Regions from separate parts of the Streptomyces sp. NPDC001890 genome, predicted to be linked through region 2. Evidence: riboswitches for the same ligand, from Rfam matches in the RefSeq annotation. Region 2 holds a riboswitch; each other region holds the start of a gene.
The links. Region 2 has a riboswitch for cyclic di-AMP ahead of ACFYY1_RS18275 (C40 family peptidase). Riboswitches for the same ligand answer to the same signal wherever they lie in the genome.

Region 1: linked by a shared signal. The riboswitch ahead of ACFYY1_RS14955 (transglycosylase family protein) and the one ahead of ACFYY1_RS18275 (C40 family peptidase) in region 2 are both predicted to bind cyclic di-AMP.
Region 3: linked by a shared signal. The riboswitch ahead of ACFYY1_RS36655 (M23 family metallopeptidase) and the one ahead of ACFYY1_RS18275 (C40 family peptidase) in region 2 are both predicted to bind cyclic di-AMP.
Region 4: linked by a shared signal. The riboswitch ahead of ACFYY1_RS24480 (M23 family metallopeptidase) and the one ahead of ACFYY1_RS18275 (C40 family peptidase) in region 2 are both predicted to bind cyclic di-AMP.

Annotation. Positions count from the first base shown of each region.
Region 1 covers NZ_JBIATE010000004.1:87,751-91,106, reverse strand. The annotation lists gene ACFYY1_RS14960 (transglycosylase family protein) at 1-934, shown strand, start outside; cyclic di-AMP (ydaO/yuaA leader) riboswitch at 1,235-1,406, shown strand; gene ACFYY1_RS14955 (transglycosylase family protein) at 1,410-2,177, shown strand; gene eno (phosphopyruvate hydratase) at 2,467-3,356, shown strand, end outside.
Region 2 covers NZ_JBIATE010000006.1:8,320-11,675, reverse strand. The annotation lists gene ACFYY1_RS18285 (ATP-dependent Clp protease proteolytic subunit) at 1-335, shown strand, start outside; gene ACFYY1_RS18280 (hypothetical protein) at 343-651, shown strand; cyclic di-AMP (ydaO/yuaA leader) riboswitch at 1,053-1,225, shown strand; gene ACFYY1_RS18275 (C40 family peptidase) at 1,229-1,702, shown strand; gene ACFYY1_RS18270 (LysE family translocator) at 1,750-2,382, opposite strand; gene ACFYY1_RS18265 (LysR family transcriptional regulator) at 2,455-3,356, shown strand, end outside.
Region 3 covers NZ_JBIATE010000028.1:55,646-59,001, reverse strand. The annotation lists gene ACFYY1_RS36660 (aldo/keto reductase) at 1-885, opposite strand, end outside; gene ACFYY1_RS36655 (M23 family metallopeptidase) at 1,000-2,082, opposite strand; cyclic di-AMP (ydaO/yuaA leader) riboswitch at 2,094-2,246, opposite strand; gene ACFYY1_RS36650 (PP2C family protein-serine/threonine phosphatase) at 2,558-3,356, opposite strand, start outside.
Region 4 covers NZ_JBIATE010000010.1:214,862-218,217, reverse strand. The annotation lists gene ACFYY1_RS24485 (M16 family metallopeptidase) at 1-720, shown strand, start outside; cyclic di-AMP (ydaO/yuaA leader) riboswitch at 994-1,159, shown strand; gene ACFYY1_RS24480 (M23 family metallopeptidase) at 1,173-1,988, shown strand; gene ACFYY1_RS24475 (GntR family transcriptional regulator) at 2,214-2,909, shown strand; gene ACFYY1_RS24470 (HPr family phosphocarrier protein) at 3,211-3,356, opposite strand, start outside.

The DNA of each region.
Region 1 (3,356 bases), on a different contig from region 2:
CGGCAAACACCGTCGCCCCCGTCAGGCACCCGCCATCGTCGTCGCCGCGGGCGTGACCGGATCGGCCATCGCCATCCCGCTGCTCGGCGCGTCCGGTGCCCACGCGGCCGACGCCACGACCTGGGACCGGGTGGCCGAGTGCGAGAGCGGCGGCGCATGGAGCGCCGACTTCCAGAACGGCTACTACGGCGGCCTCCAGTTCTCGCAGGAGACCTGGAAGGCGTACGGCGGTGAGTCGTACGCGGAGCGCGCCGACCTCGCCAGCCGCGCGCAGCAGATAGAGGTGGCCGAGAAGGTGCTGGACGACCGGGGCCCGCGCGCCTGGCCCAGCTGCGCGGTCATCTCCGGCCTGGCCGTGGACGGGACGCTGCCGGGGGTGGACCCGGGCTCGGTGCCCGCCGAGGACCCGGCCGGGAACGGGAAGCCGGCTGACGACGCGTCGGCGGACCCGTCCGGCGACGCCACGCCGTCCGGGAGTGCCTCGGACGGTACGGACGGCTCGGACGCCGTCGACGGCGCGGACGGCTCGGAGGGGTCCGGCAAGCCGTCGGGGAAGACCAAGTCGTCCCCGAAGCCCTCGGCCTCGACCACCCCGTCCCCCGAGGCGCCCGCCTCGCCCGACGCGGCCGGCGGCCAGGGCGGCAAGCACCGCGGCGCGCCGGCCGCCGAGAAGGGCGGCACCGCGGACGCCGACGGCCGCGAGTCGGGCCGTCACGCCTCGCGCGGCGGCAAGGACGCGCGCGACACGCCCGACCCGGCCGCCGACGGCACGTACACCGTCCGCGCCGGCGACAACCTCTGGTCGATTGCTGACGCACAGAAGGTTCCCGGCGGCTGGCCCGCGCTCTACGAGGCCAACAAGGCCGCCGTCGGCGCCGACCCGGACCTCATCCTCGCTGGCCAGAGCCTCGATCTCGATGTGAAGGCCAAGTGAGGGAAGTCTGATAATCGACTAAAAGCGCCCCTAAAACTGGGCTAGTTCAGGGACCTATGTCCGCTTATGCGTAAGTGAGACATGGGTCTCTTTGCGTCAACTGGCGTGTCGCGTCCGGGGACCCCTTCCGCATCGTGCCCCACCTGCGGAAACAACAGTTCTTCAGATGCAAGTAAGGGCTGATTGTCCGATGTGTCCATCTTTGAAAGTGGGGGTTGCGTATGTTTACGGTCGGAACCGCTCGCACCGCGGGCCCCGTCGACCGTCACGCCGAATCCTGCCGTCGGTCGAAGGGAACAGACGCGTAAAGCGCCGTAGGCAGGAGCGGGGGACCCAGGTAAGCGCCGGGCCCGATCGTCGAAAGACGCATCAGGACCGGCTTGGGGTGAAGTCGCGTGCTAGGACGTGCGACCGGGCAACTCACTTGGCCCGAACCCGACAGCTCACCTCGTAGGCGTCGGTGAGGAGAAGTTCCATGCTGCTTTCCAGCAAGGGCAAGCACCGCCGCCCGTCCAAGGCCGTCCGCATCGCCACGCTCGCCGGTGTCGCCGGTGCCGCAGTCGCCGTGCCCCTGATGGGCGCGACCGGCGCCTCCGCCGCCTCCGTCGCCACCTGGGACGCCGTCGCCCAGTGCGAGTCCGGTGGCAACTGGTCCATCAACACCGGCAACGGCTACTACGGCGGTCTGCAGTTCTCGCAGTCCAGCTGGGCCGCCGCCGGCGGTACGCAGTACGCTCCCCGCGCCGACCTGGCCACCAAGGCCCAGCAGATCGCCACCGCCGAGCGGCTCCTCGACATGCAGGGCCCCGGTGCCTGGGGCTGTGCCGGTGCCGGCAACCTGACCAACGACGGCGTCGACCCGGGCGTCGACACCGGCTCCTCGAACTCCTCCTCCAACTCCACCGCGAGCTCCGGCGCCTCCGAGCAGCAGAGCGCCCCGGCCGCCCCGAAGCAGCAGGCCGCGCCGAAGCCGGCCGAGCGCACCGAGGCCCCCGCCGCCTCCCGCTCGGACCGCACCACCGCCCCGCAGGCCGAGTCGAAGAAGACCGTCACCACGCCGACCGGCGAGAAGGTCAAGAAGGGCGACGGCGAGTACAAGGTCGTCTCCGGCGACTCGCTGAGCAAGATCGCCGCCGACCACAAGGTCAAGGGCGGCTGGCAGAAGCTGTTCGAGCTGAACAAGGACATCGTCAAGAACGCCGACCTGATCTACCCGGGTCAGCAGCTTCACCTGACGAAGTAGTCGCGGCTCGCTCCTCCCCGAGTACCACCCCGGCCCGGCGCGCATTCCCCCGTATGCGCCCGGCCGGGGTGCTGCCGTTCGTGCACGGGAGAGCGCCGGACCGTTCAACTGTTGTAGTTACTGACCAGTAAATATCTGACTGTTTGTCCGGGAATCTGTGCTCTCGGGTCCTTTTTCGTCCCAGGGGCCGGGCGGTCGGCCGACTGACCGGGCCGGGCCGGTTAGGCTCTTGGCGCAAGGCCAAAGCGACCCTGCACAACCAGCGTCATATCCCAGAAGGAGATGCCTCGTGCCGTCCATCGACGTCGTCGTAGCCCGGGAAATCCTCGACTCCCGCGGAAACCCCACGGTCGAGGTAGAGGTCGGCCTCGACGACGGCAGCACGGGCCGTGCTGCCGTTCCGTCCGGCGCCTCCACCGGTGCGTTCGAGGCCATTGAGCTTCGCGACGGTGACCCCAACCGCTACCAGGGCAAGGGCGTCGAGAAGGCCGTCCTCGCCGTGATCGAGCAGATCGGCCCGGAGCTCGTCGGCTACGACGCCACCGAGCAGCGCCTGATCGACCAGGCGATGTTCGACCTGGACGCCACCGAGAACAAGGGCTCGCTCGGCGCCAACGCCATCCTCGGCGTCTCGCTGGCCGTCGCCCACGCCGCGTCCGAGGCCTCGGACCTGCCGCTCTTCCGCTACCTCGGCGGCCCGAACGCGCACCTGCTGCCCGTTCCGATGATGAACATCCTCAACGGCGGTTCGCACGCCGACTCCAACGTGGACATCCAGGAGTTCATGATCGCGCCGATCGGCGCGGAGTCCTTCTCCGAGGCGCTGCGCTGGGGTGCCGAGGTCTACCACACGCTGAAGAAGGTCCTGAAGACCAAGGGCCTGTCGACCGGTCTCGGCGACGAGGGCGGCTTCGCGCCGAACCTGGAGTCGAACCGCGCCGCCCTCGACCTCATCATCGAGGCCATCAAGGAAGCCGGCTACGCACCGGGCAAGGACATCGCGCTCGCGCTCGACGTCGCCGCGTCCGAGTTCTACAAGGACGGCAAGTACGAGTTCGAGGGCAAGGCCCGCTCGGCCGCCGAGATGACCGAGTACTACGAGGAGCTCGTCTCCGCGTACCCGCTGGTCTCCATCGAGGACCCGCTGTACGAGGACGACTGGGCCGGCTGGAAGGTCAT
Region 2 (3,356 bases):
AGGCCGGCTCCTGCGCCTCCGCGCTGCTCGCCGCGGGCGCTCCCGGCCGGCGGCACGCACTGCCCGGCGCACGGGTCGTCGTGCGGCAGCCCGAGCTCACCGAGCCGGTGCGGGGCCGGCCGTCCGACCTGGAGATCGAGGCACAGGAGCTGGGACGGGTCCGTGCGATGCTCACCGCGCTGTTGGCCCGTCACACGGGCCGCACCGAGGGGCAGATCACCGCCGACACCGAACGCGACCTCATCCTCGACGCGGCGGGCGCCAAGGCGTACGGGCTGGTGGACCACGTCCTGGAGAGCCGGAATTCCTCACTCCCGCCGCACGGCGCGAGGTGAACGCCCGATGCGACCACCGGAGTTCCCACCGCTGCCCGCGCTGACCCGCGCCGAGGGGGAGTTCATCGACCACTACCTCGAAGTCCTCGACCAGGTGGGCCGGATCAACCCGGCCCGAGGCAGTGACACCTACGGTGCGCTGCGCGCCGCACAGGCACTCGTGACCCGGTCACGGGCGCTGCGGGACGCCCTCGCGTTGATGCACGAGCGCGGCGAGGCACGGATCCACGCCGCCACGCTCGCCCGGGCGCTGCGCGTGCTGGACGGGGAACGGCGGGCCGGACGGGTCACCGTACCCCCGGCTCCGGGCAGTTGACCGACTGCCGCACCGCGTGCCGACGGCGGGGCCCCGCCCAACTGCCCCCGCCTCGCCGTCCGGCGGCCCTTCACCCAACTCCCGTACCCGACACGCCCGACAGGGCCACCGAAATTCCTCGCTCGTTCGGCGTAGGAAGTCCCCCTCACGAGGGACCACTCAACTTGCGTTTTGCACGTGGACAGTGAATGGAATCCAGCCTTCCGTGCCTGGTACGAACCCTTTCCGGATCACTGGCGGAGCGTCAAAAATCCTCATGTCCACCCGAACGGATCAGTCGTGAGGAGCCTCACATATCCCTGTTTCAGCTCGGAAATCCGGCAGTCGGTGAGTCAAGATCCCTGGGACGACAAGCCCCCGCCACCGCGGCGGGGCGGTCCGGGCGGACGCCGAGTCCTGCCGCCGTCCGGATGCCTGGTCGACAGAAGTGGATCGGCAGGAGTGGAGGACCCGAGCACAACGGGTCGACCTGAACACCGGTCGACCCTCGGGGTGAAGCCGCCGAACGCGGCCGGGCAACTTCGCCAGCCCGAACCCGACAGGTCATCCTTCACAGGCGGCTGACGAAGGGTTGCGCATGACTGCGCAGGTTCATGTCCCGTCTCTGCTCGTCCGGGCCGGTACGGCCTCGGTTCTCACACTCGCCGCCGTCGGCGGCACCATGTTCGCCCCGGGCGCCGCGACGGACGCCCAGGCGGCGACGCTGTCGATGAAGGCACTCAAGATCGCGGCGTCGAAGAAGGGATCGCCCTACGGGTGGGGGGCCACCGGCCCGAGCCGCTTCGACTGCTCGGGGCTGACGCTCTATTCCTTCAAGAAAGCGGGCAAGAAGCTCCCCCGCACGGCCCAGCAGCAGTACAACCGGACCCGGCACATCTCGGCCTCGCACCGCAAACGCGGCGATCTGGTCTTCTTCCACTACGGCCGCAGCGTCTACCACGTCGGGATCTACGCCGGTAAGGGCAAGATCTGGCACTCGCCGAGGACCGGCGCCGTGGTGCGGCTGGAGAAGATCTGGACCAAGAGCGTCTACTACGGCCGGGTCCGCTGAGGCGCGGCCCGTCCGGCAGGCCCCGGGCCGCCGGACCCGGCCCCCGCTCAGTGCGGCAGCGGCCCGGTCACCAGCACCAGCCCCAGCGCGGTGAGCGCCGCGCCGCTGCCGCCCTCGATGGCGCGCGCGGTACGCGGCCGGCGCAGCCACCGCCCCAGCCGGTCCACGAGGAGCGCCACGGCCGGGAACCAGACCAGCGCCATCGCGACGACGATCGCCGCGAGGAGCAGGGTCCTGGGCAGCGGCGGCTGCCCGTCGGGGACGAACTGCGGCAGCAGGCTGAGGAAGAGCACCGGCGCCTTGGGATTGAGCGCGTTGGTCAGGAAGCCCTGCCGCAGCGCGCGCCCGCGTCCCCGGTCCGCGGGCCGGTCCTCGGGACCGTCCCCGCCCGGGGCGCGGCGCCGGGCCGCGCGCAGGGCGCTGATGCCGAGGTACAGGACGTAGACCCCGCCGAGCAGCTGGACGGTACGCAGCAGGGCGGGCACCGCCACGAGCACCGCGGCGAGCCCGGCGACGGCCAGGGCGGTGTGCACCAGCAGGCCGCCGGCCACGCCCAGCGCGCTGGCCACGCCCGCGCTCCGGGAGGCGAGCGCGTTGCGTACGACGACGGTGAAGTCCGCGCCCGGCAGCGCGACCATTCCCGCGGCGACCCCGACGAAGGCGATCAGTTGTGCGTCCATGGGTCCACCCTGACCCGGCAGAGCCTTTAGCGTGTACTTGCAATCTTCTGGGTCTGCCAAAAGGAACGCTTAATGTACGACCCGACACGACTGGCGGCGCTGGTGGCGGTCGCGGAGGCCGGATCGATCACCCGGGCCGCCACACGTCTGGGCTACACCGCGCCGGCCCTCTCCCAGCAGCTCGCCAAGCTGGAGCGGGAGGCGGGCGCCGCACTGCTGGTACGTCACCACCGAGGTGCCCGGCTCACGGCCGCGGGCGAACTGCTGGCCGGACGCGCCCGGCGCGTCCTCGACGAGATGGACCAGGCCCGCCATGAGCTGGCCCGCCTCTCCGGACTGTCCGGCGGGCGCCTGCGGGTCGGCACGTTCACCACGGCGGGCATCCATCTGCTGCCGCCGGTGCTGAGCGCCTTCCGGCGTGCCCATCCGGACGTGGAGCTGGCGGTCACCGAGTACGAACCGCCCCAGGGGGTGGCGGCGGTGGCCGCCGGCGACGTCGATCTGGCGCTGACCCATGTGTACGAGCCGGCCGCCGCGACGCCCTGGCCCGCCGGGGTCTTCGCCGAACCGCTGCTGGTCGAGGAGCTGGTGCTGATCACGGCGGTCGGCCAGATGCTGTCCGAGGGCAGCGGGAGACTGCCGGTGACCGAACTGGCGGGTCGGCCGCTGATCAGCAGCGCGCCCACGCATCCGCCGCGGCGCGGGGTCGAGCAGGCGCTGGCCGAGGCCGGGGCGACACCCGCCGTGGTCTGTGAGTCGCCCGGCTATGCGCTGGTGTGCGCGCTGGTCAGTGCGGGCATCGGAATGGCGGTCGTCCCGGAGATGGTCGCCGCGATGTCACCGACGCCGCTGTCCGTACGTCGGCTGGATCCCGCTTCCTTCCGGCGGACGATCTCGGTGGTGCACCGCGGTGACCGGGCGAGTGCCGCGGCGGCGACGCTCCAGGCGCTGTTGCGCAGCGGGTTCGGGAGGGC
Region 3 (3,356 bases), on a different contig from region 2:
GGCCAGCAGCGCGGGCAGCTGCTCGACCGTACGGGCCGAGGCGATCGGCGCGGCCACGGTCGGCCGGGAGGCGAGCCAGGCCAGCGCGACGGTCGCGATCTCCACACCGCGCTCCTGGGCGACCTTGTCCAGCGCTGCCAGGACCTTCTGCCCGCGCTCCGACTCCAGGTGCGCGCGGGCACCCTCCGCCCGCGCGCTCTCCACCGACGTGCCCGGACGGTACTTGCCGGTGAGGAATCCGGAGGCCAGGGCGAAGTACGGCACAGCGCCGAGCCCGGCGCGGGCCACCGTGTCCTGGAGCTCGCCCTCGTACGTGTCGCGGGAGACCAGGTTGTAGTGCGGCTGAAGGGCGACGTAACGGGCCAGCCCCTCGCGCTCCGAGAAGTCCAGGGACGCCTGGAGCCGCGCGGGGCCGATGTTGGAGGCGGCGATCTCGCGGACCTTGCCCTCCTTCACCAGCTGGTCCAGGGCGGTGATGATGTCCTCGACCGGCACGGTCTCGTCGTCGAAGTGCGTGTAATAGAGGTCGATGTACTCGGTGCCGAGCCGGCGCAGCGATTCCTCGGCCGCGGCCTTGATGTTGGCGGGCGCGAGCCCCTGGTACCGGGGGTGGGTACTGACCTTCGTGGCGACGACGATGTCGGAGCGGTTGCCGCGCGCGGCCAGCCACTTGCCGATGACGGTCTCGGACTCGCCGCCCTCGTTGCCCGGGACCCAGGCGGAGTACCCGTCGGCGGTGTCGATGAAGTTGCCGCCGGCCGCGGCGTACGCGTCCAGCACCGCGAACGACTGCGCCTCGTCGGCGGTCCAGCCGAAGACGTTGCCACCGAGAGCGAGCGGGAAGACCTGGAGGTCGGAAGGGCCCAGCTTACGAAGAGAAGTCATAAGTGGATCAACGGATTCCGGATGGCGCGCTATTCCGAATCACTCATGGCAGGCCGCCCACAAAAGACCGGCAGCCCTGACGTCGGGGGGTGAGCGTCAGGACTGCCGGGGTTCTCAGGGGTTGAGGCCCTTGCTGCGGAGCCAGGCCATCGGGTCGATGCCCGTGCCGTCGGCGGTGTGGACCTCCAGGTGGAGGTGGGGGCCCGTCACGTTGCCGGTCGCGCCGACCCGGCCGATGGTGTCACCGGTGGTGACCTTCTGGCCGACGCTGACGCCGATCGAGGACTGGTGGCAGTACCAGATCTCCGTACCGTCCTCCAGCTCCAGCACGGTGCGGTAGCCGTACGAGCCGGCCAGGCCCGCCGACTTGATCGTGCCGCCGTGGACGGCCTTGATCGGGGTGCCGGTCGGGGCGGCGAAGTCGAGGCCGGTGTGGTAGCCGGAGGACCACATCGAACCGGCCTGGCCGTAGGTCGAGGTGATCGTGTACGAGAAGGTCGGGATGGCGTAGCTGGCGGCGAGCTTGGCGAGCCGGGCGGCCTCCGCCTTCTTCCTGGCCTCCTCCTCCGCCTTCTTCTTCTCGGCGGCGGCCTTGGCCTGGGCCTCGTCCTGCTGCTTCTGGGCCTCGGCGGCCGCCTTCTCCGCGGCCCTCTTCTCCTCGGCCGCCTTGGCCTCGGCGTCGGCGGCGTCCTGCTGCTGCTCGGCCTGCTGGAGGATGCGGGCGCGGAGCGCCTCACCCGCGTCCGTCGTGCCCTGCTCCGCCTCGGCGGTGGTGATGCCGGCGGTGGTGAGCGGGGCGGCGGCGGCCGCGACCTCGGACTTGTCCGTCTCGGACTCGCCGGAGAACAGGGCGCCCACGCCGGGAAGGGACTTGGCGTCGGGGAGGTTGTCCGTGATGGCGTCGGGCATGGAGATGGAGACCGGCGGCTTGCTCTGCGCGGAGGCCATGCCACCCGCACCGACCGCCGCTATGACGCCGACACCCAGCACCGTGGAACTGCGGGCGAGCCCGTTGCGCTGCTTGGCGACGCGGTGCTTGCCGCGCACCGGGCGGACGGACTCCTCGGTGGGGTTCCACTCGTCCCAGCCACGGTCGGGCTCACTGGTGAACCCACCGGTGAAGTTGCCTTCGGGCCCGGTGCCGTAGTCGTGATCGAACCGGGACGGGGCCTCGGGGGCAGGCTTGTTGGACGCCACGGGGGCGCACTCCTTTCCTTCCTTCTCGCCTACCGGGTTAGCTGACGGGTTCGGAGCAGGAAGGTCTCCTACGGGCCCCTCTGCCTCTCACGAGACACAGGTGTCCGATTCACCCCATGTAGGTGGTTCCCCGGTTCCCTTGCGGAATTCGGCGCTCGCGCACGGCGCCGCCACTGATGACGGCTGGGACGACCGCGCTGCGTTATCGAACGTTAATAGACACCGGGGCCGTATTCCAAGCCGTTCCCACTGATCGTTCACTTCTTTGGCCTGGACTTTACGGGGCACAAGCGGGCGGAATCGGACGAGTTGACCGACCCTCAGCCACTACCCCGTTTCTGACGTTGCGTCAAACGTTATGCGGAGCGGTGCCTTTCAGTTACGCACGGTGGCATCACCCCATCACACCACCACCCCCGCCCACACCTCACGTCTCCTCACGTTTCCCGCACCCCCTCATTCCTCCGCCCACCCCTCACGTCTCCTCGGCACCGACGATCCGCACGGTCCTCCGCCGGTCCGGCTGCCCCTCGGCCGGGCGTGCGACCGCGAGCAACGCCATGTCGTCGGTCGTCTCGCCGCCCGTGTGCAGCCGCACGTCATCGGTCAGGGCGGACAGCAGCTCCTCGGGCCCCGGGAAGATCCGCCCGCGCAGCCGGGCCGCCGGATCGTAGAAGACCCCCTCGGCGTCCCGCGCCTCCGAGAGGCCGTCCGTGTAGAGGAGCAGAGTCGTCCCGGCCGGCAGCTCCCACTCGTCCGTGCACTCCGGCCACACCCCCAGCCCCATCCCGATCGGCAGCGCGGGCACGGAGGGCTTCAGCACCTCCAGCGCCCCGTCCGAATGCAGCAGGATCGGCTCGGGGTGCCCCCGGTTGACGATCCGCACCCGGGACAGCCCGTACGGGATCTCGGCCAGCACGGCGGTGATGAAGCCCTCCAGCACATCGAGCCCGCCCCGCCGCGCCTCCTCCCGCGCCAGCGCCCGCTCCAGCCGCCCCGCCACCCCCTCCAACGAGGATTCCTGCTCGGCCGCCTCGCGGAACGCCCCGATGACCACCGCCACCGTCTCGACGGCGTCGAGCCCCTTCCCCCGTACGTCACCGACCACCAGCCGCACCCCGTGCGGGGTGTCCGCCACGGCGAACAGGTCACCGCCGACGAACTCGTCCGCCTGAGCCGCCTCGTACCGCGCCGCGACATGCAGTCCGCCGATCCGGTCGGACGGCTTCGGCAGCACCGCGCGCATCGCCGTCTCCGCGATGTACCGCGCGGAG
Region 4 (3,356 bases), on a different contig from region 2:
GACACCCTCGGCGACTGGTCGGGGGACACCGCGGCCCCGCGCCCCGCCCCGCCGATCACCGCGGACGACACCGGGCGGGTGGTGATCGTCGACCGTCCGGGCGCGGTGCAGACGCAGCTGCTGATCGGCCGGATCGGCGCCGACCGGCACGACAGCGTGTGGCCGGCCCAGGTGCTCGGCACGTACTGCCTGGGCGGCACCCTCACCTCCCGTCTCGACCGGGTGCTGCGCGAGGAGAAGGGCTACACCTACGGCGTACGGGCCTTCGCCCAGGTGTTGCGGTCCTCGGCTCCGGACTCCGCCTCGGGGGCGACCGGCGCCGCGATGCTCGCCATCAGCGGTTCGGTGGACACGGAGTCCACCGAACCGGCGCTCAAGGACCTGTGGACCGTGCTGCGGACCCTGGCGGCCGAGGGGCTGACCGACGAGGAGCGCGAGACGGCCGTGCAGAACCTCGTGGGTGTGGCGCCCCTGAAGTTCGAGACGGCGGCCTCCGTCGCGGGCACCCTCGCCGACCAGGTCGAGCAGCACCTGCCCGACGACTTCCAGGCGCAGCTGTACGCCCGGCTCGCGGAGACCGGCACGGTCGAGGCGACCGCGGCGGTCGTCAACGCCTTCCCGGGTGACCGGCTGGTCACGATCCTCGTCGGCGACGCGGCACGGATCGAGGAGCCCGTCCGGGAGCTGGGCATCGGAGAGGTGTCGGTGGTCACCGGCTGACGAGAGGCCCGGCGGGCGCCGGGCGGGGCCGGTCATCAGCCCCGCCGCACCCCCACCCTCGGCATGTCGATATCGCCAGATATCGGGACAGAAGGAAGGCCCTTGCGAGTGCGATCTCGCCAGGGTCTTCCTTTTTGTCCGTTATGGGGGGAGGTTGCCTGTCTGCCCTGTGGGATGCGCTACAAAACGGCCTGTCCGTTTGGTGAATGAAAGTGACCCCGCTTAGCGTCGGCTCGACTGTCCGTCACTCGTATGCCGCATCCGTGACGTACCGGACAGTCATCGCCGAGTCCCCGTCAGGCGCGAGCCTGGGGAGCCGGGGACCCACGCAGTCCCTGGGGTGAATCGGATGCCTGAGCCCGCACGGGCCGGGGCGTCCGTAGGAGACCTTCCTGCTCCGAACCCGTCAGCTAACCCGGTAGGCGAGAAGGAAGGAAAGGACCAGCCACTCCATGGCGTTCACCCGTGCCACCGGGAAGCACCGTGCCCCGAGCCGACTGACGCGCCGCAGCGCGAAGGCCGTCGGCGTCGCGGCTCTGGCCACCACCGGCGTCATCGGCGGCCTGGCCGCTCCCGCCTTCGCAGCGGACTCCGACGCCCCCTCCGCGAGCGAGACCGGTCTCAGCCAGGTCATCGCCATCGACAAGACCCTCGCCGACCGGATCGACGCCCAGGCCGACGCCCAGCAGCACCAGGCCGACGCCGCGGCGAAGGCGAAGGCCGAGGCCCACCGCAAGGCCGAGGCCGAGAAGAAGGCCGAGGCGAAGGCGAAGGCCAAGGCCAAGGCCGAAGCGAAGCGCGCCGCCGAGGCCCGCGCCGAGAAGGCGCGCGCCGCCCGGTCCGCCGAACGCACCCGCCTGGGCGCCTTCCGGCTTCCGGTCGCCGGTTCGTACGTCAGCACCGGCTACAAGTCCAGCGGCTCGCTCTGGTCCTCCGGCAGCCACTCCGGCATCGACTTCCACGCCGCCTCCGGCAGTTCCGTCGTCGCCGTCGGCGCCGGCACCGTCGTCGAGGCCGGCTGGGGCGGCGCGTACGGCAACAACATCGTGCTCCGGATGACGGACGGCACGTACACGCAGTACGGCCACCTCTCCTCGATCGGCGTCTCCGTCGGCCAGAGCGTCGGCGCGGGCCAGCAGATCGGCCTCTCCGGCTCGACCGGCAACTCGACCGGACCGCACCTCCACTTCGAGGCCCGGACGACCCCGTCGTACGGCTCCGACATGGACCCGGTCGCGTACCTGCGCGCCCACGGCGTCGACGTCTGACCGACGCCCACGCACCACCTCGTCCGAAGGCCCCGGCGGCATGCCGGGGCCTTCGGCATTTCAGCCGCCCGCCCGCGGGGGACGACCGCCCGCCCGGTCACCCCGTGGCCAAAAGATATTCATGAATTTTCGCCCGGCATCGGAAATGCGGCCGCATTGCAATAGAGTCGCACAACAGGCGTCGGCCGGCCGCGATTTGCGGGTGATTGAGGCGGAGGTTCGGACATGCGCATTCCGGCGCATTCGGTATGCACGGCAATCCGTGACGACATCGTCTCCGGTGTCTTCGAACGCGGCAGCCGTCTCACGGAGGAGTTGCTGGCCCGCCGTTACGGGGTCTCCCGCGTCCCGGTGCGCGAGGCGCTGCGCACCCTGGAGTCCGAGGGTTTCGTGGTCACCCGCCGGCACGCGGGCGCCTGCGTCGCCGAGCCCACCGAACGGGAGGCGGCCGACCTCCTGGAGGTCCGCACGCTGCTGGAGCCACTGGGTGCCGCCCGCGCCGCGCAACGCCGCACCGAGGCTCACCTCAAGGTGCTCCGCGGCCTCGTGCGGCTCGGCCAGGACCGGGCCCGGCGCGGCGAGGGCGAGGACCTGCGCGCGCTGGGCGGCTGGTTCCACGAGACGCTGGCGCAGGCCTCCGGCAGCCCCGGCCTGATCGCGCTGCTCACGCAGCTGCGGCACAAGATCGCCTGGATGTACGCGGTCGAGCAGCCCGTCGGCCCGGTGGACTCCTGGGCCGAGCGCGGGGCCATCGTGGACGCGGTGGCGCGCGGCGACGCGGAACGGGCCAGGGCGCTGGCCGCGCACCACGCGGAGCGGGCCGCGGCCACGCACCGGCTGCGACGACGGCCCGCCGCTCCCGGCGCAGACCGGGTGAGGACCACGCAACATTCCGTAAACACCGCAGGCGTCCGGGATTAACAATTACGCCGTATACAAAGAGAAGTCGTCGCGATACAAGGAGAAGTCATCGCGCGGGATGTCGCCGGACCGGGTCGAATTCCGTGCCGCCTGAATTCCGTGTGCCCATGCTCCGCCTGCCCGCATTGCGTTCATCTGAATTCTCGTCGGACGGTCCGCTCCGGAAAGCATTGGACGGTCGACTCCGGAAGGCGCCGGACGGTCCGCGCCGGAAACAAAAGCACCGGACGGTCCGCGCCGGAAAACAGAAAGAGCCGCGACCCCTGGTTCAGGGTGCCGCGGCTCTCTCGCCGAACGTGTTTCAGACGGTCTCCGGGAGCTCCTCGAGCCCCTCGGCGACGAGCTTCGCCAGGCGGTCCAGGGCCGCTTCGGAGTTGTCGGCCTCGGATGCGAGCACGATCTCCTCGCCACCCTGCGCGCCGAGCCCGAGGACCGCGAGCATGGAGG